DNA from 4 places in the Pseudarthrobacter sp. As-47 genome. Region 1 is predicted to be linked to each of the others. Evidence: riboswitches for the same ligand, from Rfam matches in the RefSeq annotation. Region 1 holds a riboswitch; each other region holds the start of a gene.
The links. A riboswitch is a leader RNA that binds a small molecule or an ion and turns the genes downstream of it on or off. The one in region 1 is predicted to bind thiamine pyrophosphate.
Positions count from the first base shown of each region.

Region 1 (7,387 bases):
GGCGCGGCCAAGGCGTTCGAGCACGAGCGCGAGGTCAGGTCCGTGGACTCCGCCATTGTTGCGCTGCGCCGGCACACCATGAGCGTCCTGGACGCGGAAATGGAAAAGGTCAGGGCCCGGCACGGCTGCACGGCCGCCGCAGAGGAAGTGGAATTCGCTCTCCGCCGCATGGTTAAGCAGCTGCTCCATGTACCAACCGTGCGCGCCCGCGAGCTTGCCGCCAACGGCCAGCAGGACGACTACGTGGCAGCCCTGGAAGCCCTCTACGGCATCACTGTGGAGCAGCCGGCCGCCGCGGCCCCGCAGGCCGAATGCCCGGTGGACCACCGGGGCCTCGAAACCGCCTGACCAGCCCTTCCCCCAGCAACGCTCTCTCACATCCTGCGCCCTTTTTAAAGGCCCTCTCTCACTTGACGCGCTTTTCCCGGCAACCCTCCCTCACCCCCTGCTGGGAGGTGAGGGAGGGTTTCAGGTTTTCCTGCGGTAAGTGATAGAGCGTTTCTGTTTAACCGACATCAAGTGGGAGAGCGTCCTAGTAGACGGGTTTGTTGGGTTCCACCTCACGCACCCAGGCGAGGATGCCGCCGTCGAGATGGCTGACCCGCTGGTAGCCCGCTTTCCGGGCTGCGGCCAGGACGTTGGCCGACCGTGTGCCTCCCTTGCAGTGGAACACGATGTCGCGGTCCTGCGGGAGTTCTGCCCAGGCCTCCCCCGCGAGGATCCTGCCCTGCGGGATCAGCACGGCACCGTCGATGCGGACAATGTCGTGCTCGCCCGGTTCCCGCACGTCCACCAGGTCAAAGTCCTTGAGGCCCGCCTTCCGGGAGGCCAGCATGGTGGCGAGCTGCGCGGCCGTGACGGAATGCTCGGTGTCCGCCGGTTCTGCCGGCGCAATCCCGCAGAAGGCCTCATAATCCGTCAGCTCCGTGATCGGTTCCGCCGCCGGGTCCTTGGACACGCGGATCTCCCGCCAGCTTCCGCCCAGCGCATCAAACAGCGCCACCCGCCCCAGCAGGGAACGGCCGACGCCGGTAATCAGTTTGACCGCTTCGGTCACCATCAGCGACCCCACGGCCGCGCACAGCATGCCGAACACGCCGCCCTCGCCGCAGGAGGGCACAGAGCCCGCAGGCGGAGCCTCAGGGTAGAGGTCCCGGTAGGTGGGCCCGTGCTTTTCCCAGAACACGCTGACTTGTCCGTCAAAGCGGAAAATGGAGCCCCAGACGTAGGGTTTTCCCAGGATGGCGGCAGCATCATTAACCAGGTAGCGGGTGGCGAAATTGTCCGCGCCGTCGAGGATGAGGTCGTAGCCGGCGAACAGTTCCAGGGCGTTGGAGGCATCCAGGCGGACATTGTGCAGCCGGACGTCCACCAGCGGGTTCAGCGCGGCGATGGCATCGCGTGCCGACTCGATCTTGGGGCGGCCAACGTCCGCCACCCCGTGGATGACCTGGCGCTGGAGGTTGCTGAGGTCAACGTCGTCGTCGTCGATGATTCCCAGCGTGCCCACGCCGGCGGCCGCAAGGTACAGGAGGGCAGGGGATCCGAGTCCCCCGGCGCCGATCACCAGCACCCTTGCGTTCTTGAGCCGCCGCTGCCCGAGGGCGCCGATCTCGGGAATGATGAGATGCCTCGAGTAGCGTTCCACCTCGGCGGCGGTGAGGTCGGCTGCCGGTTCCACCAGCGGATCCAGGGACACAGGTGAAACATTTGCGCTGATTGTCGAAGCCATACTTCAATGTATGCCCCGGGATACCGCCCGGTCATATTACCCCGCAGTAAAGTGGAGGTAACTGCAACGAAAGAAGGACAACCGTGGTCCATGAAGCACGGGCTAGCCGCCCGCCGGCCGCCGAACCGCAAACGCCCTCGCGTCCTGCAGGCCAACGGTCAGCCAGGCTTCCCCGGGACGAGCGGCGCGCCCAGCTCCTCATGGCAGCCCAGGAAGTCTTTGTGGCCAACGGTTACCACGGTGCAGCCATGGATGAAATCGCGGAGACGGCCCACGTCAGCAAGCCGGTGCTCTACCAGCACTTTCCCTCAAAACGGGAGCTGTACCTGGCCCTGCTGGAAAGCCACCTTGCGTCCCTGACGGACCTCATGCTGGGGGCCCTGAACTCCACCACGGACAATGACGAGCGCGTCCAGGCCGTCATGCGGGCCTACTTCCAGTTCATCGCCAACGATGACCAGGCCCACCGGCTGGTTTTTGAGTCGGACCTGATCAATGACCCGGACGTCAGCGCACGGCTGGAAACCTTCAACAGGACGTTTGCCGACGCCATCGCGCGCGTCATCGCCGAGGACACCAAGCTCCCCCATCTGGAGGCGCAGCTCCTGGGCCGGGGGCTCGCTGGAATGGCTCAGGTCAGCGCCCGCTACTGGCTTGAAACGGACGGCAACCTGGACCTCGACGTTGCCAGCGACCTCATCTACCGTTTAGCTTGGCGCGGAATCTCTCGCTTCCCCAAAGAGTCCTAGACTACAAATAAGACATAACCAACGAATGTGAATGGCTGGGAGGCCCCTGTGGAAATTAAGATCGGCGTTCAGAATATCGGCCGCGAAATTGTCCTGGAATCAAATGAGGATGCGGATTCGGTAGCCAAGATCGTGGAGGCCGCCATCACCAAGGGCAGCGAACTCCGCCTGAAGGATGACAAGGGACGCCTGATCATTGTTCCCGGAAACGCCCTGGGCTACGTGGAAATCGGGGCCGAAGAAGCACGGCGCGTAGGTTTCGGCCAGTTCTAGGGCCTGCTGACGAACCACCCATAGCCCAAGGAGGACCATGCTTTCGCTGACCATCGTTGTGCTGGCCGCCGCCGCCGCAGGCTTTATTGTCTGGGCAAACGACAAGCGGCATGCCAAGTACGGGGCCGGCGTGCCCGCCGGGGTTTCCGTGGCCGTGGCAGCCCTGGCATGGATCATCCTGATGGCCGCCGGATTCGGATACCTGCCGGGACGCACCTGGATTCCCTGGGTCCTGCCGATTGTGCTCGGAGCCGCGTCCGCAACGGCGGCCGCCATCTATCTGGGCCGTTCACGTGCGCGCCAGGATACCGAACGGCTCACGGCAATCCTTCGGACCTGAGGCCTGTGCAGCACCTTGTGCCGCACGCACTAATCAACCGGCAGTGGCCGCCACCCCTGAGGGGATGGCGGCCGCTGCCGGTTAAGAGCACAGGGCTTGGAGACGTGGGCGCTCAGCGGCCCTTTTGTTCTGCCGGGCGGGCAATGAGCGCCCCGCAGCCGGCTACTGCCCCTGCACGTACTTTGCCGGCTCTGCCTTGGCGCCCGCCGCTGCCGCAGCTTCACTTGCTGCCGCGGCTGCCGCGAGGTCCCGGCCGGTCACCTGTCCCCCGGCGTCGTGTGACGTGTAGCGGATAAAGACGCGGTTGTAACGCCAGTCAAGGTCAGGATGGTGGTTCTGTTCCTCGGCCAGGCGTCCGACGGCGGCAATCAGCTCGAGTGCGGCAGCCGCCGTCGGCATTTTGAAGACGGTGACCAACCCGCCGTTGCCGGCCCGCCAGTCAGGCAGTTGAGCCAGGGCTTCGTCGATCCGTTCCGGGGGAAGTGCATCTCTGCCGGCCACTGCTGCTCCTGGGATCCGGGCGCCGGCCGGCAGAAGGTGGGCCTACAGGAACGCGGCCCGGCCCTCCATTGCCGACGACGCCAGCGCATGTTCACGGCGGGGTATGCGACCAGCCGCTTTCGCCAGCCTACCGGCGATGACGGCGTGCTTGAAGGCCTCTCCCATCAAGGCGGGGTTCTGCGCCCGGGTCACTGCCGTGGCCAGGAGCACGGCGTCGCAGCCCAGTTCCATGGCGAGGGCGGCGTCGGAGGCCGTACCGATGCCCGCGTCCAGCACTACCGGCACCGAGGCCCGGGACACGATGAGCTCGATGTTGTGCGGATTGAGGATGCCCAGGCCCGTCCCGATGGGCGAGCCGAGCGGCATCACAGCAGTGGCTCCGAGGTTCTCCAGCCGCAGGGCCAGCACGGGGTCGTCATTGGTGTACGCAAACACCTTGAATCCCCTGTTGACCAGCTGCTCGGTGGCGTCCACGAGCTCAACGGCATCCGGCAGGAGGGTGTGTTCGTCGGCGATGACCTCGAGCTTCACCCAGTCGGTTTCCAGGGCCTCCCGTGCCAGTTCAGCAGTGAGCACAGCGTCACGCGCCGTAAAACACCCCGCGGTGTTGGGCAGGACCCGGATGCCGTGGTCCACCAGCAGCTGGAACAGCGAACCCGCCTCGTCCGGCGAATAGCGCCGCATGGCAACGGTGGTCAGCGAGGTGCCGGAGGCCAGGAGCGCGGCGCCCAGGCCGTCCAGGCTGGGGGCGCCGCCGGTGCCCATGATGAGCCGGGATGCCAGGGGGACGCCGTCGATCACCAGGGGGTCCTGGAGCCCGGACAGCTGGCTGTTGGTGACGGTGGTTCCGGTCATGGTGGTCAGCCTCCCTGTACTGCCGTGACAAGTTCGACGTCGTCGCCCTCGGCGAGCGCCGTGGCGGACCACAGGCTCCGGGGCACCACCTGGGCGTTGCGTGCTACGGCCACGCCCAGCTTCCGCCCGTCCGTGGCCCGGCCGTCCGCGGCCAGCGGACGGCCGGTGACCTCGCTGACGAGCGCGGTGAGGGAAGCGTCGTCGGCCACGGTGTGGCCGGTTCCGTTCAGGGTGATGTTCATGCTGTCTCCTGGGTGTTGGATGGCGTGGCAGCCGCTTCAGCCATGCGAAACGGAGCCGGGGAAAACCGGCCGGGGTTGAACGGGGCCCAGCGGGGGTCTTCCGTGCCGTCCATGAGTTCCCGGCAGATTGCGGCCGCAGCCGGGGTGAGCAGGATGCCGTGGCGGAAGAATCCGGTGGCAATGATGAGCCCCTGCACGTGGCGGGACCCTTGGAGGCCGGACCTTCCAGGCGCGGGCTGCCGGCCCACGGGTCCTCCGGGCAGCGATACCCTTCCGAGCAGCGGGGCGTTGTCCGGCGTGCCGGGCCGGGCGCGGGCCGTGCACTCAAGGAGCTCCAGCTCAGCGACGGCGGGCACCAGCACCTGGGCATCGCGGAGAAGCTGGTACACACCCCCTGCCGACACCGCACCGGCGCTGGAGCCCCTGCCACCGCCACTCCCACTGCCCAGTGCGTCCTCACGCTGGGTTGCCCCGATCACGACGGTTCCGTCCCGCCGCGGAACGATATAGACGGGGACCCCGCGCACCAGTCCGCGGACTGTTGAGGTCACCAGCGGCCTGAGGTGCGCCGGTACCGCGAGCCGCAGGATGTCCCCCTGGACCGGCCGCAGCGGCAGGTGCAGGTCGATCGGCAGTCCCGTGAGTTCCGGGGCGTGCAGTCCGTTGGCCACCACGGTCTCCCCGGCCAGTACGGTCCCTCCACCTTCCAGGGCTACTCCGGCTACGGCCCCGTCCTGCCAGAGCAGGCCGGCTGCCTTGTCCGGCACGGCGAATCCGTCGGCGGCGCCGGCCACGCCGCTTCCGGTGGAGCGGACATCCCCGGCGAGGGCCCGGCGGAGGCAGGCCACCAGCAGCCGGGGGTCCACCTGGTGGTCCGCCGGCGTATCCAGCGCACAGGCAATGCCCGGGCTTAGCAAGGGCTCGCGGCGCCGGGCTTCGCGGATGGTGAGCGGTTCAACCGTGAGGCCGTTGGCCCGCTGGACGGCACGCAGGTCCAGCAAGGCCTTCCGGTCTGCGGCGTCGGCACCCACGGCGAGGGTCGGCGTCGTAAGATATCCGGGATCCGAGCCCGCGGCCGCAGCGAGGTCCGCAGCGAAACCGGGCCAGCGGGCGGAGGCCTCGAGCATGAGTTCCAGGAGGTCCTCCTCCTGGTAGTGCAGTTCGCTCACCGGCGCCAGCATCCCCGCGGCAGCCCAGCTGGCTCCGGAGCCGGGGGCGTCATCGATCACCACCACGGAACGGCCCGAACGCCTCGCCTCCCAGGCGATCCCGTGGCCGATGGCTCCTCCGCCGATCACCGCCACGTCGGCCGTGATGGTGGAACCGGAAGGACAGGGGCCGGTTACGGCGTGCACGTCAGGCATCGGTTGTCTCCTTCCCTACGCCGGTATTAACCGGATCAGGTCAAGCGGTCGGCTCTGACGCCCTCTCAGCCCGGCGCTTTGTGACAGCTGCCGCGGCTCCCGCAGTACGAGCCCAGTGTAGAGGAACTAGGCTGGCTCCCATGAATGTGTCCCACCCCCCTGCCGCCGCTGCCCGTCCGTCCGGTTCCGACGCCTTTATCAACGCGGAGGGCAGCGCCGGGCTGCACGATGCGCGCCTGTACCTCTGCACGGATGCGCGCCGCAGCCAGGGCGACTTTGAGCAGTTCGTGGATGCCGCGTTCGCCGGCGGCGTGGACATCATCCAGCTCCGGGACAAGTCCATCGAAGCCGCCGAGGAGCTGGAACTCCTCGCCGTCCTGAAGGAGGCAGCGGTCCGGCACGGCAGGCTGTGGGCAGTGAACGACCGCGCCGACATTGCTGTGCTGTCCGGAGCGCCGGTCTTCCACATCGGGCAGAAGGACCTTCCCCTCAAGGCAGCCCGGACGCTGCTGAACGGGAACGCCGCCATCGGCCTGTCCAGCCACAGCCCTGGACAGGTGGATGCCGCCCTGGCAGCGGCCGCGGGCCCGGCGGCGCTCGACTACTTCTGCGTCGGCCCGCTGTGGGCAACACCCACCAAGCCCGGCCGCGCCGCCGTCGGCCTGGACCTGGTGACGTATGCGGCGGCGGCCTCAGCGGCGCAAGGGCAGGGACAGTCCGACGGCGGTGTGCCCTGGTTCGCGATCGGCGGGATTGACCACGGCAACGTGGAACAGGTGGTGGAGGCCGGGGCCAGCAGGATCGTTGTGGTCCGGGCCATTACGGAGGCCGACGATCCGTCAGCGGCGGCCGCATCGCTGCTCGACGCGCTGGACGCCGCCCGCCCGTGACGCGGCGCCGGGTCCGCACCGCATCCCGCGGGCGGCTCCCTGCACTATTCGCGGAATTCGGGCTACGCTGATTTTCGTGTCACATCATCGGCTGGCCCCCAGTGTCCACGAGCACACCAACGCCCTCGAGGCTGCACTCAGCGCCCTGCGGACGGAGCTCGAGCTGCCTGGTGAGTACCCGGCCGAAGCCGTGAAGGACGCCGAGGCCGCCGTGTCGGCACTGAAGCTGCCGTCCCATGACCTGACGGGCATAGACTTCATCACCATCGACCCGGCGTCGTCCACGGACCTTGACCAGGCGCTCTTTATTGAACGGGACGGCAGCAGCTACCGCGTGCTCTACGCCATTGCCGACGTTCCCGCCTTCGTGGCTCCCGGCGGCCCGCTGGATGCCGAGACCAGGCGCCGCGGCCAGACTTTCTACACCCCGGACGGCCGCAT
Region 1 covers NZ_CM177088.1:2,946,368-2,953,754, forward strand. The annotation lists gene AC4BCK_RS13565 (glutamyl-tRNA reductase) at 1-348, shown strand, start outside; gene moeB (molybdopterin-synthase adenylyltransferase MoeB) at 533-1,732, opposite strand; gene AC4BCK_RS13575 (TetR/AcrR family transcriptional regulator) at 1,816-2,481, shown strand; gene AC4BCK_RS13580 (DUF3107 domain-containing protein) at 2,530-2,754, shown strand; gene AC4BCK_RS13585 (hypothetical protein) at 2,792-3,094, shown strand; gene AC4BCK_RS13590 (4a-hydroxytetrahydrobiopterin dehydratase) at 3,257-3,595, opposite strand; gene AC4BCK_RS13595 (thiazole synthase) at 3,638-4,450, opposite strand; gene thiS (sulfur carrier protein ThiS) at 4,456-4,692, opposite strand; gene AC4BCK_RS13605 (FAD-dependent oxidoreductase) at 4,689-6,056, opposite strand; TPP riboswitch at 6,052-6,169, opposite strand; gene thiE (thiamine phosphate synthase) at 6,197-6,946, shown strand; gene AC4BCK_RS13615 (RNB domain-containing ribonuclease) at 7,023-7,387, shown strand, end outside.

Region 2 (7,387 bases), 1.3 Mb from region 1:
CCTGGTCACCGGCGTCCCCGCCTACGCCGTTCCCTCACCCGGGGAGGGGCAGCAGTCATTTCTGGGTAACGACATCTCCTGGCCGCAATGCAACGGAAATTTTCCCTCGGAACAGGCGTTTGCCATCGTGGGCGTCAACAATGGCCTGGCCAACACCACGAACCCCTGTCTGTCCGAGCAGCTCAGATGGGCGGAAGATTCTGCCGGCCACCCCGGCCAGCCCACCGTCGCGCTGTACGTCAACACGGCCAATCCCGGCGCCGCCGGCTCCTGGTGGCCGGACAACGACGAGTATCCGGCCGGCCAGGAAGTCCATAACCCCTACGGCCCCTGCAGGGCCGGGGACTACGGCAAGGCCTGCGCCTATATGTACGGCTACGCCAAGGCCTACGACGACGCGTACTTCCGCGGGATCAGCAACCCCTCCTCGTACTTCTGGTGGCTGGACGTCGAAACGGAGAACAGCTGGTCCCGCACCGACAAGGATGCCAACCGGACCGTCCTCGAAGGCATGACCGACTTCTTCCACAGCATCGGAGCCGAGGTGGGGATCTACTCGACCGGCCAGCAGTGGGACCGGATTGTGGGAACAGTCAGCAGCTCGAGCAACCTCTATTCGCTTCCCAGCTGGCTGGCGGGGTCCCTCAACGCCTCTGGCGCGGCGAGCGCCTGCTCACAGGAGCCGCTGACCGGCGGTGGCAAGGTGGTGCTGGCCCAGTTCGTGTCCACGGGCTTCGACTACAACTATGCCTGCCCCTAGGCCGGCCCAGGCGTCAGCTTCCCAGCCACACCATGTTCCAGGTCCCCAGGGACACTGCCGCAACCACCGCTGTTCCCGCCATCACTACGCCCCCGGCAAGCACCCAGGCATCCAGCGCGCTGAAGGTGGATTCGCGTGCCCACGTCCGGCGTCCGCCGCCGAAACCGCGCGCTTCCATGGTCACTGCCAGCCGTGACGCCCGGCGGATTGCCTGCACCAGGAGCCCGAAGCTCTGCCCCAGCGTCGCCTTCAACCGCTGGACGGCATTGCCACGCGAACCGACGCCCCGGGCCCGGCGCGCCATGCCGATTGTCTGCCACTCTTCCGCCATCAGGCCCACCAGCCTCATGGCCGCAAGGGTCCCCAGCACGAAGCGGTGCGGCAGGCGGGCCTTCTGCGCCAGGGCGTCGGCCAGGTCCGTGGGGTCGGTGCAGCTCATCAGCAGCACCGCCGGAAGGGCGATGGCCAGCCCGCGCAGCATGAAGCCGATCCCAAGTTCCAGCGAGCCTTCGCTCATGGTCCAGATGCCGACGTCGATCAGCGTCCTTCCGCTGTCCGGAGCCAGGATTGAGGTACTCCAGCCCCCCACCGCCGCGGCGAGGATCAGCGGCCAGCCGCGCTGCCACAGCAGCGTCAGCGTGAGGCCTGCGAGCGGGAACAGGAGGAATTCGAAGGCCAGCGCCACTGATGCGGAAACCCAGTCGATCGAAAGCGCCAGTACTGCCGTGATGAGGAAGACGGCGGCGAACTTGCTCAGGGGGTTGGCGCGGGCCAGCAGGGCCTGGTTGCCGCGCAGGTTCAGTTCCTGCCTCATGGCGCCACCGGTTCCGCGGCAGCCATCCGAAGCTCAGTGCCACCCAGCGCGGCGGTGAACTCGGCGTCGTGGGTCACGGACACCACCGCGGTGCCGGAGTCCAGCAGCTCGGACAGGAACGAGGCCAGCTCCGCCCAGGTGTTGGCGTCCTGGCCGAACGTCGGCTCGTCCAGGACGAGCACCCGGGGATGGGCCGCCAGGACCGTGGCCACGGAGAGCCGCCGCTTCTCGCCGCCAGACAGCGTATAGGGGTTCGCGTCCACGAGGTGGGTCAGCCGCAACCGCTCCAGCAGTTCGTCCACGCGCTCCTCGCCGTGGCCCAGGTGCCGCGGACCGAACAGGAGTTCGTCCAGCACCTTCCCGGTGACGAACTGGTGCTCCGGCTCCTGGAACACGGTGCCAATCCGCTCGATGAGCTGCTCGGCCTTCCACTTATAAGGGTCTATCCCGGCGCCACGGCTGAGGTCCAGGGTGGCCGACACCTTTCCTGCCACCGGTTCCAGGAGTCCCGCGAGGGTCAGCGCAAACGTTGACTTGCCCGCCCCGTTGGGGCCCGTGATGGCCAGCGCCTGCCCTGCCCGGACCTGGGCGGAAATATCGTGTTGGACGGGTACCGGGGGTACCTTCCGGAAGCCGCTGCGGCGCGGACGTTCCCGGGAAACCGCAAGGTTCTCGGCCGCCAGCAGAAGGCCGCCGGAGCCGGCTGCCGGATTGCCCGACCGTGCACGCGTGCCAGGAACATACCCGGGCACCCACACACCGGCCGCCGCCAGCATGGTCCGTGCGTCCGCGAGCACCTGGTCCGGAGGACCGTCAAGCAGCACGGCATCTTCAGTGGCGCTGCCCGGCTGCAGCACCACGATCCGGTCCACCAGGTCCTTCCACACGGACACCCGGTGCTCCACCACAACCAGCGTGGCGCCGGTCTTGTCCACGCAGCGGCCCACGGCGTCCCGGACTTCCAGCACACCGGCAGGGTCCAGGTTCGCCGTTGGCTCGTCGAGCAGGATCAGGCCGGGCCGCATTGCGAGGATTCCCGCAAGCGCGAGGCGCTGTTTTTGCCCGCCGGACAGGGCCGACGTCGGGTGGTCAAGCGGCAGGCGGGAAAGGCCGACGTCGTCCAGCGCCTCGTGCACGCGGGCCCAGATGGCGTCGCGGGGCACGGCGAGGTTCTCGGCGCCAAAGGCGACGTCGTCGCCGACGCGGGAGAGGACCACCTGCGTCTCCGGATCCTGCTGCATCAGCCCGGCCCGGCCGCGCTGCTCGCGGGGCACGGCGCCGTCAACCAGCAGCGAGCCCGTCTCGTCGGACTCGCCGGCGTCGCCGCCGTCGTCGTCCATGTCCCCCAGCACCCCGGCCAGGGCATGCAGGAGCGTGGACTTGCCCGCACCGGAGGGCCCCAAAAGGAGCACCCGCTCCCCCGGGCGGATCTCCAGGTCGAGGCCACGGACAGCCGGCTTGGCGCGCCCCGCATGGCGCCATCCCCAGCCGCGGGCTGTGACGGCAGCCGGACGCACCGCAACTGATGCCTCGTGCCGCGAAGGGGCGCCCATCAGGAGAAGACGGGCTCCGTTGCCGCCTTGCGTGATGCAAAGGAGCTCAGGACCCCTGTCCTGGCCAGGCCGCGGGTGGCGATCCAGGACAGTGCGCCGGCGATGATGGCGCCGGAGATGGCAGTGAAGATGATGTACGCCAGCTTGTCGCCGGCGGCGTAGGCGATGTTCCAGCCCCACGGCGCGAAGGAGTCGTTCAGGCCGCAGAAAAGGCCGGCCGCGGCGCCGGCAAGCAGTGCCACGGGCAGGTTGAACTTCCGGTACACGAAGATGGCGAAGATGATCTCGGCACCCAGGCCCTGGACGAATCCGGAGAACAGTACCGACGCACCGTACTGGGAGCCCATGAGCAGTTCACCCGTGGCGGCCACCGTCTCGCAGAAGAGCGCGGCGCCGGGCTTGCGGATGATGAGCATGCCCAGGACGGCCGGGATCATCCAGCCGCCGGCAATCAGGCCGGTCAGGGGCGGGTAGACGGCGTTCATGGGTCCGGAGACTGCGGCCGCCCCCTGGGACCAGGCCCAGAAAATGACGCCGCCGGCAACGGCGATAAGGGCCGCCACCACGATGTCCACGACGCGCCAGGACTTGCCGGCGGGCTTCTTGATTGCTGTTGTTGCCATGTGGTCCTCCTGAGGAACAGGAGGGGAAAGTGGACGCGGTTGCCGGCACTGCTGCCGCTGCGCGCACTTCGAGAACTCGACTCCCTTGCGCCGGTACTAACCGGATCAGGTTCGAGGGTCTGCGGCTGTCCGCACTCTCAGCGCCCACCTGCGGTCCCTGGCCTGGCCAGTGATGCCGACGGCGGCGCTCCCCTGTCGTTGAATGATTCTGTTGGTGAAATATCCGCCCTGTTGGGCGTGGTCCAGTTTACCGCAGGGAGGGGTAGATTGTGGGCCATGACAGCGAATCCACCAGATGTGACCGGGTATGATCCGGATTCCCGCGATGCCCAGCCGGAGGGATCCCTGGAGGCCTTGATCGCGCGGATTGAGGCGGAGATCCGGGAACTCCAGTTTCCCGGCTTCTCCCTGGACGACTCCCTGAACCTGGGGCTGCTCCTCGTGGAGCTGGGCAAGGAGCGCGGGCTTCCCATCGCCATCGACATCACCAAGGGCGAGCAGGTCCTCTTCCACGTGGCCCTGCCGGGGGCAACACCGGACAACGGGCACTGGATCCGGGCCAAGAAACGGACCGCAGCCCGGTACGAGGTTCCTTCCCTGCTGGTGGGGCTGCGCGCCCGGCTCAGCGGCGGACGTATCGAAGACAATGCCTGGTTCGACCAGGCCCTCTACGCTGCGCACGGCGGCTCCTTCCCCTTGTACGTCACTGGGGTGGGCGCCGTAGCAACCGTCACCGTGTCCGGATTGCCGCAGCTGCAGGACCATGACCTGGTGGTCGAGGCCCTCCGCGACATCCTCCGTTCGGCCGGCGCGGAGTAACGCCCTGCAAGCCAGCGGAGTGGCGCCCCCGGCCGGCCGGCATGGCAGGTCTTCCTGGCATGGACACCCCAGTGAGGCCGGGAGTACATTCGAGCGCAGTGGCGGGTGATCAATCCAGGAGGGCGCCGTGACCGGTCCAGCAACCGAGAACCAGGTCCGGGCGGCGCTGGACAAAGCCTGGGACGAGATGATTTTCATCGGTCCGGACCACCCCTACTATTCCCTGCTGGCGGAACTGGTGTCCGCCGTCGGGAAGTCCTGGCAGCAAGGCTACGACCACGGCCGCCGCGGAGGTCCGCACACCAACCCCTACTCATGGGCCGGCCCGGGAGGCTAGCAGCCTGCGCGCGGAGTGCGGGCGCACAACGCCGGCACAATACAAAGGCTGCTTAGCAATTATTTAGTAATCATGCTTACTATGTTGTCTCCAGCGTTTGAGGAGTACAGCACATGGCAGCCAGCATCCGCCGGGCAGGCGCCCGCACAGGCCTGCAGAAGGCTGCCCTCGCAACGGGCGCCGTGTTCTGCCTGGCCGGCATCCTTGGATTCGTTCCCGGCATCACTTCCAACCATGACGCGCTCCGCCTGGCCGGACACGCCTCAGGAGCATTGCTGCTCGGGATCTTCCAGGTATCCGTCCTCCATAACGCCGTGCACCTGCTCTTCGGCGTCGCCGGCGTCCTGATGTCGCGCACCCACCCGCAGGCACGGAACTTCCTCATCTACGGCGGCGTCATCTACCTGGTCCTCTGGCTGTACGGCCTTCTGGTCGGTGACCCCACCCCTGCCAACTTCCTCCCCGCAAACGATGCGGACAACTGGCTCCATCTGGTCCTTGGCCTGGCCATGATTGCCCTGGCCATCATGCTGGCCCGCGGGCCCGTCCCCGCCGCAGCCGGCGCCGACACCGGTAGCACCGCCACATCTCCAGCGCCCGGCACCCGCGGCCGCTGACACATCCCCGGCCGGGCCCCAGTGCAGGGAGCACGGAACCGGCCCACGCCAGACCTGAAGGAGCACCATGAAAATCCCAGCAGCAAGGGGTCCAGTCAGCACCGCACTGTTCAGCGCCCTCACAGCGGCACCGGGCACAGATGAGGGCGCCCTTGACGCGTTGCACCGCTCGGTGGCCGGCCATCTCCCGGCAACCCGGGACATCATTGGCGACGACGACCTCCAGCTGGCGCTCTTCTGCCTCTACGAGCTCCACTACTCGGGCCTTGAGGGTGTGAGTGACGAGTGGGAGTGGGCGCCGGAACTGATCCGGGTGCGCCAGATGCTGGAAAAGCCGTTCGAAGCCGCGCTCCGGGACGCAGCCGCGGAGGCTGCCGGTGACCTGGAACTTCCCGCCGGACCCGGTGCCACCAGCGACGCTGTGGCGGACGTCCTGTTCGGCCTGGCCGCACGCGACACCGGCCCCAGCCTCTCCCGCTATGTGGCCCGGAAAGCCAGCCTGGGCCAGCTCAAGGAATTCCTGATCCACAAGTCCATCTACCAGCTGAAGGAAGCCGATCCGCACACCTTCGCCATCCCCCGGCTCTCCGGCCGGCCCAAAGCGGCACTGGTGGAAATCCAGGCGGACGAGTACGGCGGCGGACGGCCCGAGCGGATGCACAGCGCCCTTTTCGCCCGCACCATGCGGGGCCTGGGAATGGAGGACGGGTACGGGGCATACGTGGACGCCGTCCCTGCGGTCTCCCTCGCTGCCGTGAACCTGATGTCCCTTTTCGGCCTTAACCGCCGGCTCCGGGGGGCCATCACGGGACATCTGGCCATCTATGAGATGACGTCCTCCCAGCCCAACCGCCTGTACGGCAGGGGCTTCCGGCGCCACGGATTCACTACAGACGTCACCCACTACTTCGACGAGCATGTGGAGGCCGACGCCGTCCATGAACAGATTGCCGGCCGGGACCTTGCGGGCGGGCTGGTTGAAGCCGAACCCCACCTTCTGGCGGACGTCCTGTTCGGAGCCACGGCCGTCATGGCCGTGGACGGCAGGCTGTCCGCGCACATCCTGCAGTCCTGGGAAAACGGCGGAACCTCGCTGAGGCAGGCACTGCCTGCTGCGGCCTGAGCACCAAGGCATGAACCCCGCTGACCAGATCAGGCCAGGCCCCACGCAGGCATCAACCGAAACCTCCACCAGATTTCCCAGCACCCCAGAGCAGGAGCAGAGATGAACCAGGAACCCACCGAGAGCTCCATTGTGGTCTGCCCCGACGGGCCCCTTATTGTGCGCGGCGATTTCGAGCTGGTCACACCGTCCGGCGAACCGGTTCCCCGTGACCGCAAAACGGTGGCGCTGTGCCGGTGCGGCGCCTCAGCCATCAAGCCCTACTGCGACGGCACCCACAAGATGATCAAGTTCCGCACCGAATCCCCGTCAGCCTGAACAAGCGACGCGTCACGCTGGGCAGGGACCCGGCAAACGCCAGATAGGCTAGGGACAGCCCGTTTTCCGCCCGCAAGGAGTACTCAGGAATGAACCTTTTCATCAAGCTGCTCGGCACCGGCGTGAGCCTCGGCGCCGGCTTCGTCGGCACCAAGCTGGTCAACACCATCTGGGAAAAGTCCACCGGGCGCAAGCCGCCCACCGGCAAGGACGAGGACGTCCCCACGAGCCTGCAGTCCGCGCTGACGTTCGCGCTGATCTCGGCCTCTGTCAGCACCATCATCCAGGTCCTGGCCAACCGAGGCACCCAGCGGGCCATCACCCGGTTCGCCAAGAGCCAGGACATCGTCTAGCGGAGTCCAGCACCCGCAGCCCCGGCCAACAGGGAAGTTTTACTCAGCTCCCGGGGCCACTCCAAACCAG
Region 2 covers NZ_CM177088.1:4,200,081-4,207,467, forward strand. The annotation lists gene AC4BCK_RS19480 (glycoside hydrolase family 25 domain-containing protein) at 1-760, shown strand, start outside; gene AC4BCK_RS19485 (energy-coupling factor transporter transmembrane component T family protein) at 774-1,574, opposite strand; gene AC4BCK_RS19490 (ABC transporter ATP-binding protein) at 1,571-3,127, opposite strand; gene AC4BCK_RS19495 (ECF transporter S component) at 3,127-3,750, opposite strand; TPP riboswitch at 3,815-3,954, opposite strand; gene AC4BCK_RS19500 (heme-degrading domain-containing protein) at 4,027-4,569, shown strand; gene AC4BCK_RS19505 (hypothetical protein) at 4,697-4,906, shown strand; gene AC4BCK_RS19510 (DUF4383 domain-containing protein) at 5,020-5,523, shown strand; gene AC4BCK_RS19515 (iron-containing redox enzyme family protein) at 5,591-6,646, shown strand; gene AC4BCK_RS19520 (CDGSH iron-sulfur domain-containing protein) at 6,749-6,964, shown strand; gene AC4BCK_RS19525 (DUF4235 domain-containing protein) at 7,054-7,317, shown strand.
Region 2: it holds a riboswitch for thiamine pyrophosphate, as region 1 does, so the genes downstream of both, AC4BCK_RS19495 (ECF transporter S component) here and AC4BCK_RS13605 (FAD-dependent oxidoreductase) in region 1, are expected to answer to the same signal.

Region 3 (7,387 bases), 420 kb from region 1:
GCAGGCCCTGGCCAACGCTGGCGGCCGCCTGCTGGGTGGCGAGGTCGCGGGGGCGCTTGGCGAGGCCAAGCGGTGCAAGACCCGCCGCGATGGCACCGGAGGAAACCAGGATGATCTCTGTTCCGGTGTTGCGCTTGGCGGCGAGTGCGTCCGCGAGGGCGGTCAGCGACTCTTCCGAGATGCCGCCCTTGATGCTGGTCAGCGACGACGAGCCCACCTTCACCACGATCCGGTGCGCGTTGGCCAGCACGCTCCTGTCCACGGACCGCGCCAGCGGTTCCGCGGACGCAGCCCTAGATGTCATCGTCTGCGCCCAGTCCACTCTCCTTGAGCGGCTTGGCAACCCTGCGGCTGCTCACGGATTCGGTCCAGATGCCGGCCTTGCGCTCCGCTTCGAGTTCGGCCCGGGCAGCGGCCTTGGCGTCCTTGCGTTCCTGCTGCTCTTCACGTTTCTGTCCACGGGTGGGGCGGTCGCCGATGTCCGCAAAACGGACGTCCGTACCGCGCGGCGAGGCCAGCAGTTCGGCACCTGCCATCATGGTGGGCTCCCAGTCGAAGACGACGCCGTCATCCTCGCCGATAACAACCGTATCGCCGGGCTTAGCGCCCTGCTTGAACAGTTCCGTTTCCACACCGAGCTTAGCCAGGCGGTCGGCCAGGTAGCCGATGGCTTCCTCGTTGGTGAAGTCGGTCTGCTTGACCCAGCGCACCGGCTTTTCGCCCAGCACGCGGAACAGCGGCTCGAGGCCCTTCTCCTCCCGGCGGATCCGGAACCCGGTTTCGTTGACGGCGCGGGGCTTGATGACCACAGGCTGGACCTTGGGCGGCGCTGCTGCCACCGCGTCCCGGGCCGCCTGCACGATCTCGGCCATCGCGAAGCCCAGCTGCCGCAGGCCCTCGTGGCTGGTTGCCGAGATTTCGAAGACCCGGTAGCCGCGGGACTCAAGTTCCGGGCGGACGAATTCAGCCATGTCCTTGCCGTCGGGCAGGTCCACCTTGTTCAGGGCCACGAGGCGGGGTCGGTGGTTCAGCGGAACTACCTCGCCATCCTGGCCTGCGTAGCTCATGTCCACGGCGTACTTTTCCAGCTCGGCCTCAATGACGGCCAGGTCAGAAAGCGGATCGCGGTCTGCCTCGAGGGTGCCGCAGTCCAGGACGTGGACCAGGGCCGCGCAGCGCTCCACGTGGCGCAGGAAGTGGTGGCCCAGGCCCTTGCCTTCGCTGGCGCCTTCAATCAGCCCGGGCACGTCGGCAATGGTGAAGCGGACGTCGCCGGCCTGCACGACGCCAAGGTTGGGGACCAGTGTAGTGAACGGATAGTCGGCGATCTTGGGCCGCGCCGCGGACATGGCCGCGATCAGGCTCGATTTTCCGGCGGACGGGAACCCGACCAGGGCGATGTCCGCAATGGACTTCAGTTCCAGGACGATGTCGCTGGATTCGCCTTCGATGCCGAGCAGGGCGAAGCCGGGCGCACGGCGCTTCTGGGAGGAGAGCGCGGCGTTGCCCAGGCCGCCGATGCCGCCGGCCGCCGCGACGTATTCGGTGCCTTCACCCACGAGGTCCGCGAGGACGGTGCCGTCCTTGGACTTGACCACGGTGCCGTCCGGGACAGGAAGGATGAGGGTCTCGCCGTTCTTGCCGCCGCGCCAGTCGCCCATGCCGGGGCCGCCGTTGGTGGCATGGCGGTGGGGTGCGTGGTGGTAGTCAAGGAGCGTGGTGGTCTGGTGGTCCACGCGAAGGATCACGTCGCCGCCATTGCCGCCGTTGCCGCCGTCGGGCCCTCCCAGGGGCTTGAACTTCTCACGGTGGACGGAGACGCACCCGTGGCCGCCGGTACCGCCGGATACGTGCAGTACTACCCGGTCTACAAAGCTGGCCACGTGGATCTCCTCAGTGCTGTTTCCTGGACGCCCGGGGCGCCAAGATGATTGTAATGCGGTTAAAAGAACAGTGGAGCGGACCATATGGCCCGCTCCACCGCTTCAGATCTGGTTGTTACTCTGCAGCTGCAGCAGCAACGATGTTGACGACGCGACGACCGCGGCGGGTACCGAATTCAACGGCGCCCGGGGTCAGTGCGAACAGGGTGTCGTCGCCGCCACGGCCAACGCCGGCGCCCGGGTGGAAGTGGGTGCCGCGCTGGCGGACGATGATCTCGCCGGCGGAAACCACCTGGCCGCCGAAGCGCTTGACGCCGAGGTACTGTGCGTTGGAGTCACGACCGTTGCGAGTGGAGCTCGCGCCCTTTTTATGTGCCATCTGAAATGCCTGCCTCTAAATTCTGGGGAATCTGCTGAAAAACCTGAACAGTAACGGAAGGTTACTTGATACCAGTGATCTTGACCTTGGTCAGTTCCTGGCGGTGACCCTGGCGCTTCTTGTAACCGGTCTTGTTCTTGAACTTCTGGATCACAATCTTAGGACCACGGAGGTCCTGGAGGATCTCAGCCGTAACAGTTACCTTGGCCAGGTCAGCAGCGGCGGAGGTGACCTTGTCACCGTCAACCAGGAGCAGTGCGGGCAGCTGAATGGTGCTGCCAGCTCCACCGGCGACGCGGTTCAGGGTAACGAAGTCTCCAACGGAAACCTTCTCTTGGCGGCCGCCTGCGCGGACAATCGCGTACACCACTTGGGAACTCACTTCTCTCGACGTTTATTACAAATTTGCGTGCGGAACCCGGTTCCATGATTGGGTGGGCTCTCGCTGTGCCTCAACGCCGTGGGGTCATAACCCAAGTGTTGGCGTAAGCACCGAAGATCTAGAATACGCTAGTTTTGGCTTCGGCCGCAAATGAGGCTGGTTCCGGCGGGTTGTCTGTGATAGGCACCACAGCCCAGGTCCGCGCCCTTACCTGTGCCCCACCATAGTACCGGCGGGACGCGCAACAGGGTGTCAGGAATGAAGTCGCGGCGCGTCGAAAAAGTCCACCTCGAGGCGGCAGGACTGCCTGAACGCCGCCACCATGGCGTCCCGGTCCCCTGCGGACGCGCTGCGGCCGGCCCCGTCCACAATCGCAACCGCCGTGCGGGTGGCGGCAGCGAAGTCCTCGTCCGCGTACGTGCGCAGCCACTCGGCGTAGGGGTGGCCGGCCGGTTCCCCGGCAGCCACGAACCGGGCGTGGAGTGTTGCGCCCACCTCGGCGTACAGCCAGAAGCAGGGCAGGACCGCTGCGGCCAGCACCGCGTAACTGCCCGACGCCGATGCCGCCGTCAGGTGGTCCACGTAGGACTTGGTGACGGGTCCCAGCTGCGGCTCAACGGTCCGTGTACTGAGCCAGGAGCGGTGCAGCTCGGACTCCACCTCCAGGCACTGCGCGGCGGAACGTGCCCAGAAGAGCTGCTCCCCTTCGGTGGGGGCCAGTGCACTGGTCCGCGCCAGCACCCGTGAGTAGCCGTTGAGGTAGATGGCGTCCTGGGCGAGGTAGTAGGCAAACTCCTTCTCCGGCAGGCTCCCGGAAGCCAGGCCCTGGATGAAGTCCAGCGCGTAGATGTCCTCGAGGTCCTTTGCGGCGTCCGCCCAGAGCTGCGCCGCGAAGCTCCCCTCGCCGCGCACGGCCGGCAGGTGGTGGAAGTGGTGCACGGGCCCGTTGCCCGCCCCCACCTCCAGGGTCTCCGAGGCCTCCAGCGCGCCGGCAAGCCAGGGCTTGACCTCGCGCAGGGCTGCCTCCCAGTCCCCCACCCGGGCCTGGACCGTGGCCATGGCCGCGGACAGGGAGCATCCGGTGCCGTGGCTGTTCACTGTTGCCACCCGCTGACCGGGAACCACGACCACCTCGCGGGACAACATCCCGGCGGTGCTTACGAGGGCGTCGGGGCATTCGGCCCCTGCGAGGTGCCCGCCTTTGACCAGCACCGTGGCTCCCGTGGCGGCGGAGAGGTTCCGGCCCTGTTCCAGGGCGCCTTCCCAGGTCTGCTGCACGTTGCCGCCAACGAGCATGGCGAGTTCAGCCAGGTTGGGCGTGATGAGGTGCGCCAGCGGCAGCAGGCCGCTAAGCGCGGCTTCGGCGGATTCCTGGAGGAGCCGGTCGCCGCTGGTGGCCACCATGACAGGGTCCAGGACCACGACGGCGGGACGCACCTTTTCGAGCCATGCATGGACGGCTTCGATCACCCCGGCATCGCCCAGCATGCCGATCTTTACGGCGTCGATGCTGATGTCGTCGCTCAGGGCATCGAGCTGCTGGGTAAGGAAGTTGGCGGGGGGAACGTGGACGCCGCGCACGCCGAGGGTGTTCTGTGCGGTGAGGGCGGTAATGGCGGCCATTCCGTAGCCGCCGTGGGCGGCGATGCTTTTCAGGTCCGCCTGGATGCCGGCCCCGCCGGAAGGATCGGATCCGGCAATGGAGAGGACCCGTGGCACGCCGCGGTACTCGCGGCCGGGGGCTGCAGGCGCAGAAGCAGCTGCAGGCCCGGAAGCACACGCGGATGTGCCCTGGAGGGTGGCAGTGGGCATTGCAAGGGTGGAAGACAAGAGACATCCCTTCGCCGGTGCTAGCCGGACAGGTTCAACGGGTCTGGATCTCAGCCGGCTCTCTGCGCGGCACCCCGTGTCAGTTCCCCAGCCTAGCTTTTTTTGAGGTCCACAGCGTGAAGGTGACACAGTGCGGCCGGAGCGGGGTGGAATGCCGGTGTTCAATGAGGGTGGTCAAAAGCGCTGCGGAGCGCCGCTTTAAAGGACGGATGCCCGGCCGGCCACTGACTGTGGCTGGCCGGGCATTCGGTCAATACCCGCCCTGGGTCCCGGATTCCGGTAACTCCATGCGTGGCAGCTCCAGTTCCTAGAGCTCTGAGGCAGGCACCCCGACGCCGAGGATGATCGGCGCGTCCGAGGGCTTGCCGCTGGCCGGCTGCGAAGCACCCGCCTTGTCCGTTTCCGGTGCCTTGGCGGCGTGGGAATGCCCGGCCGCGGGGGCTGGAACATTCTCGCGATGCTGGACCGAGGTCTCGTTGGCTGCTCCCTGCGCGCGGCTGGCACTCCGGTTCCGGCGTGCCCTGCGCGGGCGTGACTGCTCCAGGGTGTGGTCCGAGTAGTCCTGCTCCGCTGCGGCGGCCACCGGCCGCTGCTCCGGCTGGACGGCTGCGGGCTCCCGCTGTTCCGGTGCCTGCTCCGGCTCACGTGTCCGCTCCGGGGCAGGAGCCTGCTGGGGAGCCTCTTCCGCCCCGCGCTGGACCGGCTGCACGTCCGGAGTTCCAGCCGGCGTGCCGGCTGCCGGTGCGGGCTCGCCCAGGTGGGCGAAGGCCGCGGCAAGGCGGTCCAGGGTGAGGGCAGGCTTTGGCTGCTGCTCCTCGGCGTGCTCCACGAAGGGCAGGACGACTTTCTCCCCGCCAAAGGTCAGGACGGCAGCGGGCCTGGACGCATCGCCGTCGTGCTTCTCCGTTTCAGCCGGAACTGCGGGCTGGGCCTGCGTTGCCTGCCTGGCGGCGGCCAACTCGTCGTCATGCAGGTGGGCCGCGTGGGCGGCAGCCGCGATGTTGGCAAGGGCCAGCCTGGTGGCTTCCGCTTTCGCATGCCGCTCGGCGTCCGTCGGATCAGGGTGGACCGTGTGGACGTGGACGGCAGCTGCCGGCGCGGCGTCCGGCTGCTGGCCGCCGCGGCCGCGGCGGCGCTTCCGGTCCGGACGGGCACCGGGCTGGCTGCTGTCCGTGCGCTGCGCCTCGATGCGGTTGCCCTCGGCGCGTGCTTCCGGGCGGTGCTCGGCACGCTGCACGTGATGCTCGGCAGCCACAATGTTCGCCCGGCGGTGTTCCACCGGGTCATCGTGGGTGACCACGCCGCGGCCGGCGCAGGCCTCGCACTGCTCGCCGAACACTTCAAGGAGCCCCGTGCCCATCCGCTTGCGGGTCATCTGCACCAGGCCCAGCGAGGTGACTTCGGCAACCTGGTGCTTGGTGCGGTCACGGCCCAGGCACTCCACCATGCGCCGCAGGACCAGGTCGCGGTTGGACTCCAGGACCATGTCGATGAAGTCGATGACAATGATGCCGCCGATGTCGCGGAGGCGGAGCTGCCGGACTACTTCCTCCGCAGCTTCCAGGTTGTTCTTGGTGACTGTTTCTTCGAGGTTGCCGCCGCTGCCGGTGAACTTGCCGGTGTTGACGTCCACCACGGTCATGGCCTCGGTCCGGTCGATCACCAGCGAGCCGCCGGAGGGCAGGAAGACCTTCCGTTCCAGGGCTTTGTGGATCTGCTCATCGATGCGCCAGGCACTGAAGATGTCCTGGTCCTTGGTCCACTTCTCGAGCCGTCCCACCAGGTCCGGGGCGACGTAGGTGACGTATGCCTCGATGGTGTCCCACGCTTCCTCGCCGGAGACGATCAGCTTGGAGAAGTCCTCGTTGAAGACGTCGCGGACCACCTTGATGGTGAGGTCCGGTTCGCCGTAGAGCAGCTCGGGGGCAAGGATCTTGGTGGACTTCGACTGGCTTTCGATGCCCTCCCACTGGGCACGCAGCCGGTTGATGTCGTGCGTCAGCTCTTCCTCGGAGGCACCTTCCGCGGCCGTACGGACAATCACGCCGGCGTGCTCGGGAAGGCGGTCCTTGAGGATCCGCTTCAGGCGGTTGCGTTCGACGTCGGGAAGCTTCCGGGAAATGCCGGTCATGGAGCCGCCGGGAACGTACACCAGGTAGCGGCCGGGCAGGGAGATCTGGCTGGTCAGGCGCGCGCCCTTGTGGCCCACCGGGTCCTTGGTCACCTGGACCAGGACGGTGTCGCCGGACTTCAGCGCGTTCTCGATGCGGCGCTGCTTGCCCTCAAGGTTGACGGCCTCCCAGTTCACCTCGCCGGCGTACAGCACGGCGTTGCGGCCGCGGCCGATGTCCACGAAGGCAGCTTCCATGGACGGCAGGACGTTCTGGACCTTGCCCAGGTAGACGTTGCCGATCAGGGAGTCCTGCTGGGTCTTGGACACGAAGTGCTCGGCCAGGACCCCGTCTTCGAGGACAGCGATCTGGATTCTGTCGTCGCGCTGGCGGACGATCATCTGGCGGTCCACGGATTCCCGGCGTGCCAGGAACTCGGCTTCGGTAATGACGGTGCGGCGGCGGCCGGTATCGCGTGATTCGCGGCGGCGCTGCTTCTTGGCTTCCAGGCGGGTGGAGCCCTTGACGCTGGTGACGCGGTTGTTCACGGCGGGTTCGCTGACGGCGCGCGGAGCGCGGACCCGGGTGACCGTGTTGGGCGGATCGTCGTCTTCCCCGCCCGTCAGTTCGAGGTCCTGGTCGCCACGGCGGCGGCGGCGGCGGCGACGGGAGGTCACGCCTTCATCGGCCTGCCCGGCGGAGTCCTCATCAGCATCCTCGGCGGCGTCGCTGTCTGCGGCAGCGGCGCTGTCGCCTTCTTCACCGTCACGCTCGCCCGCCCTGCTGCGGCCGCGGCGGCCGC
Region 3 covers NZ_CM177088.1:2,528,759-2,536,145, forward strand. The annotation lists gene proB (glutamate 5-kinase) at 1-304, opposite strand, end outside; gene obgE (GTPase ObgE) at 294-1,883, opposite strand; gene rpmA (50S ribosomal protein L27) at 1,999-2,262, opposite strand; gene rplU (50S ribosomal protein L21) at 2,324-2,632, opposite strand; gene thiD (bifunctional hydroxymethylpyrimidine kinase/phosphomethylpyrimidine kinase) at 2,897-4,456, opposite strand; TPP riboswitch at 4,464-4,561, opposite strand; gene AC4BCK_RS11720 (Rne/Rng family ribonuclease) at 4,782-7,387, opposite strand, start outside.
Region 3: it holds a riboswitch for thiamine pyrophosphate, as region 1 does, so the genes downstream of both, thiD (bifunctional hydroxymethylpyrimidine kinase/phosphomethylpyrimidine kinase) here and AC4BCK_RS13605 (FAD-dependent oxidoreductase) in region 1, are expected to answer to the same signal.

Region 4 (7,387 bases), 330 kb from region 1:
CTGTCCTACGATGCCCTGTTCCTGCGCCGCCACGGCTTCGACACTGTTGCCGAACCCACCGCGTCCTCGTTCGAGGAGGACACGCGCATCCTGCTGGACTCCCTTGGGGACGACGGCCGGGGCAGCGCCGGCGGGCACGTCGTGGCGCATGCGCAAGGGGCCATCTCCGCCATGATGGCCGCCGTCGAACGACCCGACCTTGTCTACTCGCTGACCCTGGTGGAGCCGGCCTGCCTGTCCCTGACCGCTGAACTGCCGGCCACCGCGGCGCACATCGGGCTGATGCAGCCGCTGTATAACGTCCGGCATCAACTCAGTGACGAGGATTTCCAGCGCGAGTTCGTCCGCAGGGTCTATGCCACCGACCTGCAGCAGCCGGTGACTGCCGAGGAGAAGCGCTCTGCCAGGCGGCTGCGGCTGCAGGCGCCGTCCTGGGAAGCCCCGCTGCATATCGTCCCCGGCGTGCCGACGCTCGTCCTGACCGGCGGCTGGGAGCCGCTCTACGAGGAGATCGCCGGCTACCTCCGTGAAACCGGGGCGCTCCACCGTACTGCCGCCGGCGGGCACCGGCCCCACGACTCCCCGGAAGGGGACCGCATCATCCGTTCGTTCATCAGCGACTCAAGCCGCGTGCAGGCACGCGCCTCCTGATCCTCCCGAAATTGCCCTCCACAGGGGCCCGTCCGGCCGGCCCCAATGACCAGCCGGACGGCACCTGCAGGCTGCTAGCGCCCCGGCGGAACGCTCAGCTCCGGCAAATAGACTTTCCCGCCGGCGGCCAGGAATTCCTCGCTCTTGCCCCGCATGCCGGCTGCCGCTTCAGCAAGCGCCGCCTGCGACTCGGCGGAGCCGTACTCGTCCCTGATGTCCTGGCTGATCCTCATGGAGCAGAACTTGGGCCCGCACATGGAGCAGAAATGCGCGGTCTTCGCCGGTTCGGCCGGGAGGGTTTCGTCGTGGAAGGCCTCGGCCGTCTCCGGGTCCAGCGACAACGCAAACTGGTCCCGCCACCGGAACTCGAAGCGTGCCTTGGACAGTGCGTCATCACGTTCGTGGGCGCCCGGGTGGCCTTTGGCAAGGTCTGCCGCGTGCGCAGCGATCTTGTACGTGATCACCCCTGTCTTGACATCGTCCTTGTTGGGCAGCCCCAGGTGTTCCTTGGGCGTGACGTAGCACAGCATTGCCGTGCCGTAGCGGGCAATTTCCGTTGCGCCGATGGCGGAGGTGATGTGGTCGTAGCCCGGGGCCACGTCGGTCACCAGCGGGCCCAGCGTGTAGAACGGCGCGCCCTTGCACAGCTCCTGCTGCCGTTCAACGTTCTCCCTGACCAGGTGGAACGGGACGTGTCCAGGACCCTCCACCATCACCTGGACGTCGTGCTCCCAGGCACGCTGCGTGAGCTCGGCGAGCGTGTCCAGCTCGGCAAACTGCGCGGCATCGTTGGCATCCGCCGTCGCCCCCGGCCGCAGGCCGTCACCCAGGGAAAACGCGACGTCGTACCGGGCGAAAATTTCGCAGAGCTCATCGAAGTGCGTGTAGAGGAAGTTCTCCCGGTGGTGCGCCAGGCACCACCCGGCCATGATGGACCCGCCACGGGACACGATGCCCGTGACGCGGTTGGCGGTCAGGGGGACGTAGCGAAGCAGCACGCCGGCGTGGATGGTCATGTAGTCCACCCCCTGCTCGCACTGTTCGATGACGGTGTCACGGAAGATCTCCCAGGTCAGGGCGTTGGCTTCGCCGTTGACCTTCTCCAGGGCCTGGTAGATGGGGACGGTGCCGATCGGGACAGGCGAATTGCGGATGATCCACTCCCGGGTGGTGTGGATGTCGTCGCCGGTGGAGAGATCCATGACGGTGTCGGCGCCCCACCGGGTTGCCCACTGCAGCTTGTCCACCTCTTCGGCGATTGAACTGGTCACTGCCGAGTTGCCGATGTTGGCGTTGATCTTCACCAGGAAGGCCTTGCCGATGATCATCGGCTCGGATTCGGGGTGGTTGATGTTGTTGGGAATGATGGCCCGGCCTGCGGCGATTTCGCTCCGGACCAGTTCAACATCGCAGTTCTCCCGCAGCGCCACGAAGCGCATTTCCGGGGTGGTGACGCCCTGGCGCGCATAGTGCATCTGGGTCACGGTCCGGCCCTCGACGGCGCGGCGCGGCACGGGAGGCGCTCCCTTCCACTCCGCGCTGGCGGCGCCGCGGCGTACAGCCGAGCGGCCGTCGTCGAGCAGGTTCCTCTCCCTGCCGCTATACGCTTCCGTGTCTGCCCGCGCCTCGATCCATTCCCTGCGGAAGGGAGGAAGGCCCTGGACGGGATTGCTCCCCGGACCGGCCGTCCGGTAGGTCCGGAACGGCTGGTTCGGAATGCCGTTGGGGGACGGCTCCAACGCAATTTCCGTCACGGGAACACGGATCCCGGTCCCGGCGTCCTCGAGGTAGGCCAGGGAGTGGGATTTCAAGGATTGCGTCACCGGCGGCGGGTTCCCGTCAGTGGCGGCACCCGGGGTGTTGCGGGCAGGGTTAAGCTGCTGATTTGGTGTACTCAAGGAATACTCACTTCCTTCGCCGGCATTACCCGGACAGGTTCGACGGTCGCAGGCTGCGTCAGCCCGATCTCAGCCCCTGCAGGGGCACCCGTGTGGTCAAGATGAAAGATACCACAGCCCTTCTTTCGGGGCTTGTCACATTGCCGGTGCTAGCCTGACCGGGCAGGAAAGAGGTGCACATGGCAGAAATCATCCACTTCACGGGGACAGTCCTGACCGGACCCGGGAGTGAGCAGCACGGACTGTGGTCCGTCGACGGGCGCCTGACGTTCCGCCGGCCGGCGAAGGCTCCGGACCGGATCCTGGCGGGATGGGTGCTGCCGGGCTTCGTGGATGCCCACTGCCACATCGGGCTCGGCGTGGGAGGGGCGGTGGATGCTCCGACTGCCGAAGAGCAGGCGCGGACGGACCTGATGGCCGGCACACTGTTGATCCGGGACGCAGGTTCCCCTGCTGACACGCGATGGCTGCAGGACAGAAAAGACGTCCCGGTGCTGATCCGCGCCGGACGCCACGTTGCGCGCACGCGCCGGTACCTGCGGGGGTTTGCTGAGGAAGTCGAACCGGAGGGCCTGGTGGAAGCTGTCCGTAAACAGGCCAGGGAAGGTGACGGCTGGGTCAAGCTTGTGGGGGACTGGATTGACCGCGGCGCCGGCGACCTCGCGCCGTCGTTCCCTGCCGCCGTCGTCCGCGATGCAGTCCTGGCCGCCCATGACGAAGGCGCGCGCGTCACCGCCCACTGCTTCGCGGAAGAGACGCTCGACGACGTGCTGGACGCCGGCATCGACTGCGTCGAGCACGCCACCGGCCTCCTGCCGCGGCACCTGCCCCGCTTCGTGGAGCAGCAGGTGCCCATTGTGCCCACCCTGGTCAATATCGCCACGTTCCCGGACATCGCCGCGCAGGCAGCACCCAAGTTCCCGCAGTATGCGGCGCACATGCGTTCACTGTGGGAACGGCGGGAGGAGCGGGTGCTTGAGGCGTTCGAGGCCGGCGTGCGGATCTACGCCGGGACCGACGCCGGCAGCGTGATCAGGCACGGCAGGATCGCCGACGAGATCCTGGCCCTCCATGCTGCCGGGCTGCCCATGGCGTCTGCCCTGGACGCCGCGTGCTGGAGTGCGCGGGAGTGGCAGGGCGCGGAGGGCCTGGAGGAAGGGGCACGGGCAGATGTTGTCTTGTGCCGGGAGGACCCGCGGAAGGTACCGGAAGCGGTCCGTAACCTGGCGCACGTTGTCCTGGGCGGACGGGTGGTCCGCTGAAAAGACAACCGGCCTGGGACTTGGAATAAATTGAAGCTTCAAGTAATTTTAAGTGTGTAAGGGCTGCCAACCGGAAGGCCCACAGCACCGGGAGTTACCAATGACTGCACAAGCCGCAAGCCAGGATCTTCTTCCTGCCGACCTCGCCATGGGCACTGTGATGCTCAAGGTGGGCAACATGAAGGTTATGACCGACTACTACCAGCGCGCCCTCGGCCTGGAGGTCATTGCGGAGCAGGACGGCGGCATCTACCTTGGCCGGCTGCAGAAGCCGCTTGTGCACCTGGCGCCCGCGCCCGGGCTGAACCTGCCGGGCAGGGGAGAGGCCGGCCTGTTCCACACGGCGCTGTTGTTCGAGAACCAGGCAGACCTTGCTGCCACCATCGCCACCGCCGCCCGGTTCGAACCGCGCTCGTTCACCGGCAGCGCCGACCACCTTGTCAGCGAAGCCTTCTACTTCAACGACCCCGAGGGCAACGGCATCGAGCTCTACTGGGACCGGCCGCGCAGCAACTGGTCCTGGAACGGCACGGACGTGGTGATGGACAGCCTGGCCCTCCCGCCGCAGCGGTACCTCGAGCAGCACCTGACGGAAGATTCCCTGGAGCGCCAGCTCGGGTCCGTGGCAGGCGTCGGCCACGTGCACCTCCAGGTGGGAGACGTCCAGACGGCGCGCGACTTCTACGTGGGGACCCTCGGCTTCGAGAAGACCGCCGGCTGGCACGGGCAGGCCCTGTTTGTTTCCGCCGGACGCTACCACCACCACATGGCCATGAACGTCTGGAACAGCCGCGGGGCGGGACCCCGCAAGGACACCCTCGGCCTGGGCGAGGTCCTCATCGAGGTGCCGTCAGGGGACGACGTCGGCTCCCTCGCCGACCGCCTCAAGGTCGCCGGCGTTGCCGCGCACCACACCGGCGCCGAACTCCGCTTCGAGGATCCGTGGCGCAACCGCATCCGGGTGGCTGTGCGCTGAACTAGGCTGAATCCGAACGGCCGGGCAGGAGCAGCCTCCCGGCGGCCGCACCACCGCCAAAGGAATGAGGGCAATCCCCATGGGCTTCACCGAGATCTTTGTTGCCACCCACGACGCAGCACTGAAGCGTGCCGGCGTCCTTGACGGCGGCGGCAGCGCTCCCGCAGGTGACGCGGTCCGGATTCCGGACATCAGCGATTTTGAAGTGGAGCAGCTGGGCGACCTGGCCGGTACCGCCGTGCACGCCGGAGGAGCGGATTACGAACTGACCATGGTGGATGTGGGCAGCGATTCGCTCCTGGCCGTGCCCCCGGCCATGGTGCGCGCCCTGGCGGACCTGCTGTCCTATGAAACCGAAGGGGAAGGCGACATCCTCGAAGAGGTTGCCGAGCAGTGGGCCGCGCAGGATGACATGCCGTTTGGTGCTGCAGAGGCGCGGACGTACGTGCAGCGGCTCGCTGAACTCGCCGGCGGAATCGACGACTCGGAGCGTACCGGCCTGTACGTCTGGTCCGCCTGAGCTGATCCGGCCGGAACCTCCGGCCGGCGTCGCCCGTGTCACGCCGCGCCAAGTCGAAATCCTGGCGCTGATCTGGCACAATAAACAGGTACTCGATCTGCGTGGCCCCTCTCTCCGCGTCTGGATCCTGTCCTTCGAGCCCGCAAGTACGGCCCGCCCCACGGGTGCAGAACGCCGGGTTCACCCCCTTTTCTGAAACAGGAGTGACCACAACAGTGGCCGTAAAGATTCGCCTTAAGCGCTTTGGCAAGATGCGCGCACCGTACTACCGCATCGTCGTCGCGGACTCACGCACCAAGCGTGACGGCCGCGCCATCGAAGAGATCGGCAAGTACCACCCCACCGAAGAGCCCTCATACATCGAGGTCAACTCCGAGCGTGCCCAGTACTGGCTGTCCGTCGGCGCCCAGCCGTCCGAGCAGGTCGCCGCGATCCTCAAGATCACCGGTGACTGGCAGAAGTTCAAGGGCCTGCCGGGCCAGGAAGGCACCCTGAAGACCAAGACCCAGAAGGAAGCCTTCGTTGCCCCGGAAAAGGGTTCCGTGATCATCCCGGAAGCCATCACCAAGAAGGCATCCAAGTCTGACGCAGCCGAAGCTCCCGCCGAGGCCGAAGCAGAGACCACCGAGGCTGAGTAGATTGCTGGCAGAAGCGCTGGAACACCTGGTCCGCGGAATCGTTGATTCCCCGGACGACGTCAAGGTCAGCTCCAAGAGCAACCGCCGCGGGGACACCCTCGAAGTGCGCGTTCACCAGGACGACCTTGGACGGGTGATTGGCCGCCAGGGCCGCACGGCGCGCGCACTGCGCACCGTAGTGGCAGCCCTGGCCGGTGGCGAACCGGTGCGGGTCGACGTTGTCGACACCGACCGCCGCCGCTGAGCGCTCGGCACTATTCAGTTTTAGCTCCGGCCCCTCCACCCATGCGGTGGAGGGGCCGGAGTGCTTTTACCAGAGCACCGAAAACCACATCCAACACAGAGGAACACATGCAGCTTCAGGTGGCACGAATCGGCAAACCGCACGGCATCCGCGGCGAAGTGACGGTCCAGGTCCTGACCGACGCCCCTGGGGACAGGTTCGTGCCGGGCACCGAATTCGTGGTTGAGCCGGCGTCAGCGGGACCGCTCACCGTAAACAGCGCCCGCTGGAACAAGGACATCCTGCTGCTGGGCTTCGACGAAATTGGGACCCGCAACGAAGCGGAAACCCTCCGGGGTGCCAAGCTTTTCATTGAAACTGAGGAGCTGGACGAAGACGACGACGAAGGCTGGTACGAGCACGAACTCGTTGGCCTCGAGGCCAGGATCGGTTCCCGGGTGGTCGGCAAGGTCACCGCACTGAACACCATGCCCGTCCAGGACCTGCTGATGGTCACCACTCCGGAGGGCAAGGAAATCCTGATTCCCTTCGTGGAGCAGATCGTGCCCGAGGTCAATGTTGATGGCGGGTTCATCCTCCTCACGCCGCCGGACGGCCTCTTCGAGCTGAATGCGGAGGACGTAGCAGCCGCTTCGGAGCCGGAGGAGAAAGACTAAATGCGGATCGACGTCGTCAGTATTTTTCCCGAATACCTGGCACCGCTGGAACTGTCCCTGATCGGGAAAGCCCGCCAGGACGGGATCTTGGACCTCCGCGTCCACGACCTCCGCGCCTTCACCACGGACAGGCACCGCACCGTCGACGACACGCCCTACGGCGGGGGCGCCGGCATGGTGATGAAGCCCGAACCATGGGCGCAGGCCCTGGAATCCATCGCAGCCGACCGCCCGGAAGGATCGGGCAGGCCGGTACTGATCGTGCCGTCGCCGGCGGGGGAGAGGTTCACCCAGGCGCTGGCCTACGAGTTGGCCGAGCAGGAGCACCTCGCGTTTGCCTGCGGACGCTACGAGGGCATCGACGAACGCGTCATCGAGTGGTCCCGGGAGCATTTCGACGTCCGCCCCGTCAGCCTGGGTGACTACGTCCTCAATGGCGGCGAGGTTGCGGTGCTGGCCATGGTGGAAGCCATTGGACGACTGCTGCCGGGCGTTGTAGGCAACCCCGAGTCCCTGGTGGAGGAATCCCATTCCGACGGGCT
Region 4 covers NZ_CM177088.1:2,615,124-2,622,510, reverse strand. The annotation lists gene AC4BCK_RS12160 (alpha/beta hydrolase) at 1-651, shown strand, start outside; gene thiC (phosphomethylpyrimidine synthase ThiC) at 726-2,549, opposite strand; TPP riboswitch at 2,544-2,651, opposite strand; gene AC4BCK_RS12150 (amidohydrolase family protein) at 2,729-3,811, shown strand; gene AC4BCK_RS12145 (VOC family protein) at 3,912-4,787, shown strand; gene AC4BCK_RS12140 (hypothetical protein) at 4,867-5,307, shown strand; gene rpsP (30S ribosomal protein S16) at 5,523-5,945, shown strand; gene AC4BCK_RS12130 (RNA-binding protein) at 5,947-6,189, shown strand; gene rimM (ribosome maturation factor RimM) at 6,297-6,845, shown strand; gene trmD (tRNA (guanosine(37)-N1)-methyltransferase TrmD) at 6,846-7,387, shown strand, end outside.
Region 4: it holds a riboswitch for thiamine pyrophosphate, as region 1 does, so the genes downstream of both, thiC (phosphomethylpyrimidine synthase ThiC) here and AC4BCK_RS13605 (FAD-dependent oxidoreductase) in region 1, are expected to answer to the same signal.